Linked DNA regions of Acidisarcina polymorpha. The protein of the gene in region 1 binds, or shares a complex with, the protein of each later gene. Links are inferred from orthologs where the notes say so. Each region holds a gene or a part of one and is shown on either strand. Other genes may lie near its edges. The genes, in order: ACPOL_RS21810 and hfq.

Region 1 (3,230 bases):
ATGGTCATGGCCAGTTCAGACGGTCGTTCCAGAAAAGCGAGGTGACCTGCATCAACAGCAGCGTGTTGAGCGCCGGCCATCATTTCGCTGAGTTGACGCGAATGGCTTGCTGGAACTATCCGATCGTGCGTTGCCGTGATCGATAGAGTTGGAACTGATATCTTTCGAGATTGTTCTCTCACGTCTAGGCCTAGATCAAGTCGAATCGAATGATCAAGACTCTCCCAATCGGTGGAGGTCACAAATGCGTTGACGATTCCCGCGATCGTATCTTCGTCGAAACGTGAGAGGAAATCCGTGCTTACTCCAGTCAAGAGCAGCAGCCTGGTTAGTGCCGCATGGTTCGCTCGAATTAAATCGAGCCAGAGAGTGAACTGCAACTTCATCCAAACGTCGCTGCCGTATCCAAAGCCTGACACAATGACTAGCGAACGAACGGTCTCAGGATATTCCGCAGCGATGAAAGCGGCTACGCCCGCACCCAGAGAGTAACCTACAAGATCAACTGGCCCTCGATCAATAATGGCAGCATTCTTTAAGACTTGAGATGCCGCCTCCGGAATCGTTCTGGAATAGGACGCACCGTCTTTGCCCTTTGAATTCATATAATCCGGGCGAATCACGACTCGGTCGTTGGCTAAAGCGTCAATCACGCTCGACCAATCTTCTGAAAAGCCAGATGTTCCGTGTAACAGTACGAGGGCGGGCTTTGTAGCGACTTGGATTAGCGACATCAATATTCCTTTTCCGGCACCTCGCGGGATGGCTGTTCCTGTTGTGGGGTTCGTAAGATGTGTATGGTTAGAGGCCTGATGGCTTTAGGCTTCGTGCCACGCCCTCGCCGTAAGCCGGATCAGCGCGTTTGCAGTTCTCGACGTGCCGCGTAAGAACCTCTTCTGAAGCTCCGTGTATGGCGCGGGCCGTGTTTTCGAATAGAACCTGTTGTTGAGCGGGGCTCATCTTGCGGAAGAGAATGCCGGGCTGCTCAAAGTAGTCTTCATCGACGCGATGATCCCAGTGATCGGCATCGCCTTCAAGCTTCAACGCCGGTTCTGCATATTCGGGTTGATTGCTCCAAACGCCCAGCGAGTTAGGGTGGTAGCTGACAGTCGCGCCAAGGTTGCCGTCCGTGCGCATGGCTCCATCCCGATGATAAGCGAGGAAAGGGCATTTCGGCGCGTTCACCGGAATGTGGTTGAAGTTCACGCCTAGACGATAACGCTGGGTGTCTCCATATGAGAAAAGCCTCGCCTGAAGCATCTTGTCCGGCGAGAAACTGATCCCCGGCACAACATTAGCCGGTGAAAAAGCAGCCTGCTCGACTTCAGCAAAGTAATTCTCGGGATACTTGTTAAGTTCCATCACGCCAACCTCGATCAGTGGGTACTCAGCTTTCGGCCACACCTTAGTTAAGTCAAAGGGGTTGTGCTTATGCTGTTTGGCTTGAGCGTCCGTCATGACCTGGATGTACAGAGTCCATCGTGGAAAAGCTCCCTGTTCAATCGCGCCAAGCAGATCACGACCGTGGCTTTCGCGATCGTTGGCTATGATTGCAGACGCCTCAGCATCTGTTAGATTTTCGATGCCCTGCTGCGAGCGGAAGTGAAACTTTACCCACACGCGCTCGTTTGCCGCGTTGATCAGGGAGAAGGTGTGGCTGCCGAAACCGTGCATGTGGCGGAAGCTCTTCGGAATTCCCCGTTCCGACATCACAATGGTGACTTGGTGAAGCGCTTCGGGGAGCAGAGTCCAAAAATCCCAGTTATTCTGTGCGCTACGGAGCCCCGTGCGAGGATCGCGCTTGATGGCATGATTCAGATCCGAGAACCGCAGTGGATCGCGGAAGAAGAACACCGGTGTGTTGTTGCCGACGATGTCCCAGTTTCCTTCCTCCGTGTAGAACTTCACTGCGAATCCCCGGATATCACGTTCCGCATCCGCAGCACCGCGTTCTCCTGCGACAGATGAGAAACGCAAAAACAAACGCGTCTGCTTCCCGACTTTGTCGAAGATCTTCGCCTTGGTAAAGCGGGTGATATCGTGCGTGGTCGTGAATGTTCCATAAGCGCCCCAGCCTTTTGCGTGCATGCGGCGTTCGGGAATGACTTCACGGTCAAAATGTGCGAGCTTCTCAATCAGCCATACGTCCTGCAAAAGAGCCGGACCGCGAGGGCCTGCGGTGACAATATTGGTGTTGTCGGCGATCGGCATACCGGTGGCGCTGGTGAATTTCTTCTCGGACATAGGATCTCCTGTGAGCATCGAGGTGGTGTTGAAAGGTCGATTCAGATCGCGGCATATCAGCTGCGCCAGGGCGAGTTGCGAATAACACTGCAGAAGTTGATGCGTTTGAAAGAAGGGTCTTTGTCAGCCAGAACATCGGCTTTTACGTTTCCGAATGTAGTATTGGGCTTGTGTCTGATGCCGTTGTAAAACGCTTGTAGGATGTCTTCCTTGAAATTGGGGGTACGAGGGAAAGCCCCTAATACGAAATCCCGTTCTACATCAGCAAAGTCGTTGTAATCAATTCCCAGCACGTCCATTTCGACACCGGCCGTGACAAGCGCAACGACCGGATGCATGTATTGCGGAATCCCCGGAGTCGTGTGGAGCGCGATCGCCGTCCACACTTGATCGATGTCTTTCAGGGGTATGCCGTAGCGGCGCAGAAAGTCGCTTGCTGCGTTTGCCCCGTCCACTTCGAAGCGATCAGACGCGCTGCTGTAAGAAGGCAGAAGGCCCAAGTCATGGAACATTGCCCCAGCGTAGAGAAGTTCCGGGTCAAAGGTAAGGCCACGGCGCTGCCCCGCAAGGGCACCGAAGCAGTAAACACGGCTGGAATGATTAAAAAGTAAGCTCGATTCGGTGTCTCGGATGAACTCTGTGATATCGCGAGTGAGTTTGCTGAAAGGAAACACAATGGTTGAAGCAGATCCCATGGTTGACGACGAAGCTTCCGTGCAAGTTGACATAACTGTCTCACTATTCGAAGTGGAGATTCGACATGTAGGAGGTTGCACCCGCTCATGTCCCGCCCGATACAGCCGGCCCACTACCTCTGAGGCAAGTCACGTGCCATTGCTAAGGTGTTGCGATTACGGAGATTGGCAATCCTGGTAGATTGACGAAGGTCGCCAATTGATGACGGTTGTACAAAATGTGTGCCCTGGATAAGTCCCAGCACTTCGAGAAAAACCGGTCCGCCATCGGCCGTTCAAGAGGATTGCTAC
Region 2 (3,006 bases), 3.0 Mb from region 1 along the record:
AATCTCGAGTATTCTTCGGACGATCGGATCGGCGACCAGCGCGGCATCGATACGCCTTAGCAACAAATCCAGACCCGCGCCGGTTCGCGCCGAGATGGCGATCGCGTCCGGACCCAGCAGCTCTCTTTCTTCTTCCGGGAGCAGATCGACCTTGTTCAGCACCTCGAGCCGTGGCTTGTTTTCGGCGCCAAGTTCGGCCAACACCTTCTCAACCTCAGCCTTCTGTTCTTCCTGGGTCGGACTCGAACAGTCCTGCACATGCAGCAACACTTCCGCCTTCTGCACCTCTTCGAGGGTCGCGCGAAACGAAGTAATCAGGGTATGGGGAAGATTTCTGATGAATCCAACGGTGTCCGAAAGCAGGATCTTTCTGCGAGATGGCAGCACCAGCGAGCGCAGCTTGGGATCGAGAGTGGCAAACATTCGCGACGATTCCAGCACTCCGGCATGGGTCAGCGCATTGAACAGCGTGCTTTTGCCGGCATTGGTATAGCCCACCAGGGCCACCGTCGGCACCGGCACCGCCTCACGTCGGTGGCGCTGCTGACCACGCACCTTCCTCACCGACTCAAGTTCGTCCTTGAGGTGAAGCACTTTGCGCTGGATCCGCCGCCGGTCTGTCTCCAGCTGCGTCTCGCCAGGACCACGGGTGCCAATGCCGCCACCCAGTTGCGACATGGAACTCCCTTTGCCGGTCAGCCTCGGCAGCATGTACTCCAGCTGCGCGAGCTCGACTTGCAGTTGACCTTCGCGAGTTCGGGCGTGGCGGGCGAAAATGTCCAGGATCAACTGCGTCCGGTCGACTACCCGGCAGGGAAGCGCGTCCTCTAGATTGCGCAGCTGGGTTGGCGTTAGATCGTGGTCTACGAGGATGACAGTAGCGTTCGAAGAGGCCGCCGCCGCCGCAACTTCCTCGACCTTTCCTGCGCCAAGCAGTGTAGCCGGATCGGCTTTCGCTCGCCGCTGCGCGATTTCTCCCACAATTTCAGCCCCGGCACTCTCTACCAGCTCCCGGAACTCCGCCCGGGACGCCTCGGAATCTAAGCCGGGAGTGGGAGATACACCAGCAATTTCGGCTTCGGCAATCGGTTCATGGTCGGCCTCGGAGTCCTCATCTTGCAAGGATCGGGCGGAACTGCGGCTTATCGCCGCTGCATGACGAGCCAGGGTGGCGGATTGGGAAAGCCCCTTACGTTTCGACGAAAGTTCAACCACGACCAGCAGGGCGCGCTCCGGGGAAGCCTCCGTGCTCGTCAACCGGCGACTTTCATCCGAGCCTGGCTCAAGATCCCTCGGTAGCTTCACTAGCTCACTCGCTGCCGGAACAGCCTTGCCTTCAAGAGTGCGAATTCCCCGGAGAAGGATCGTGCGCTCCTGGCGTTCCCGTTACCGTTGCGGCTGGCCCGGTCGCAGGAGAAGCCCCGGCATGCGCTGGTGCTCCGAGCGGGGGTCTGTGCTCACCATGGATCACCGAGCGATTACTCACTACGGTCGAGATAGCGTGCTTGAAGATCAACTGTTCCTGGCTGTTGTTCTCCAATAGCACCGAGTACTTGTCAAAGGACCTTATCTTGCCGGTCAGCTTCACTCCGCTGACCAGATAGATCGTGATGGGGGTCTTGTCTTTACGGACCGTATTAAGAAACGTGTCCTGAATGTTTTGTGCCGGCTTGTTATCCATGCGCCGATCTCCCGCGTCGGTTAGTTGGTCTCTTGAAGCAAAACTAAAACTTACAGCGAAAACAAAGGTGTCCGTTTAAATAGACGGACATCCGCGGAATAGTGTGCTTTCAACATACCGGTCGCCACCCCTTTTATCAACTGGCGGAGCTTCAGGAGCTTGCTGCAACTTCAATATATGCGCCATGGCAACCTCCATCGCTGGTGAAATGATTGGATGGCGAAAAGCAACTTTGGGGTGGCATCGATTTGCTTTTTCTTCCCAGGCTGGTTGCGACCAGAACTCCCCGAAGGTCCAGAATCAGTGCCGGGGATGGCGTTTCGCCTCGCCCGCGTGTTTTCCTCTCCTGCTGGAGTGGCGGCCAGTTGCTGGCGTCTGTGCGGTAGGTTGGGGTCTGACCACCGGCGCGGGCGCCGCGGGATCTACTTTCCGTACCTGTTCACCGTCGAGGCGGTAGGTCAAGGTTTCGGAAGCGGCGGGATGGATCGCTCCGGATTCGGGGTCTACAATCACGCCATCGCCAACTCCTTGCTTGAAGCGAAAGGTCGGCACCGGACCCTGCTTATTGGGACCCTGATTATCTAAAGCGAGGTTTTCCACCACTACCGGAAGGTACCCGCGAATGTTCCGCTGCCGGAAGGCGGTCTCATAGCGGTGCTTCCTCAGGTTCCAGGTAAAAACCCGTACCTGGCTGAAGTCATAAGGCAGTCCATCCTGGTACGGGTTGAGTACCGTCACATACTCCGGCGCCTGCTTATCCGCAAAAGATGATTCCGGATCGTTGACTTTCTGCAGCAAATACGCCCCCACGATCCGCTGCCCGTCGGCATAGCCGGCAATTTCATCCGGAACATCGACATCCAGACGCCTCGACATCAGCCATCCGACTTTGCCGCCGCTGTCACGGACGAGCCACCAATCCTCCATCGGTACCGGCGGCTTTGGCGCAAGCGTCGCTGCCGGCTCAGATCTTGCTCCACTTTGCACTGGGGCATTCTCTGAAGTTCCCGTTCCTGGAGTTCCCGTTCCCGGACTGGTCAGCGTTACTGGCGGGGCGGATGGGGGCGCCGGAGGCGCTGGCCGGGTCGCGGCATCCGCTGCCTTGTCAGCTGCCCTCCTGTCATCCGCCGCCTTCGCCTTCGCGGACCTTTTCGCAATCGTCGCTGAGGGCTTGCCGGCATAGGACGAACCCGTTCCCGAAGCCTGCGGCCCTATTGCCTTCGGGACGGATGCCCGGACCAGCAATTGCAGCTTGTCGCCTTCCGGTAGCAAGTAAAATCGGTCGGTATCACGCCCCGGCTTCACATGCAGATAGCCGTCGTCCC

Evidence for each region.
Region 2: the proteins of ACPOL_RS21810 (region 1) and hfq are in contact, whole or in part, in a crystal structure (PDB 3VU3), measured with the Escherichia coli proteins. The link is inferred for Acidisarcina polymorpha from one-to-one orthologs.

The regions. Positions count from the first base shown.
Region 1 is NZ_CP030840.1:5,134,982-5,138,211, reverse strand. The notes cover bases 24-2,928. They hold ACPOL_RS21810 (catalase), read right to left. Parts: upstream 2,245-2,928; coding sequence 802-2,244; downstream 24-801. Other genes in these bases: ACPOL_RS21805 (HD domain-containing protein), read right to left, coding at 2,301-2,928; ACPOL_RS21815 (alpha/beta fold hydrolase), read right to left, coding at 24-734. Also shown: more of ACPOL_RS21815, read right to left, coding at 1-23; more of ACPOL_RS21805, read right to left, coding at 2,929-2,939.
Region 2 is NZ_CP030840.1:2,168,413-2,171,418, forward strand. What follows is about bases 10-2,690. They hold hfq (RNA chaperone Hfq), read right to left. Parts: upstream 1,682-2,690; coding sequence 1,337-1,681; downstream 10-1,336. Other genes in these bases: hflX (GTPase HflX), read right to left, coding at 10-1,257; ACPOL_RS09390 (SH3 domain-containing protein), read right to left, coding at 1,982-2,690. In the rest of the region: more of hflX, read right to left, coding at 1-9; more of ACPOL_RS09390, read right to left, coding at 2,691-3,006. UniProt on the Escherichia coli protein: RNA chaperone that binds small regulatory RNA (sRNAs) and mRNAs to facilitate mRNA translational regulation in response to envelope stress, environmental stress and changes in metabolite concentrations.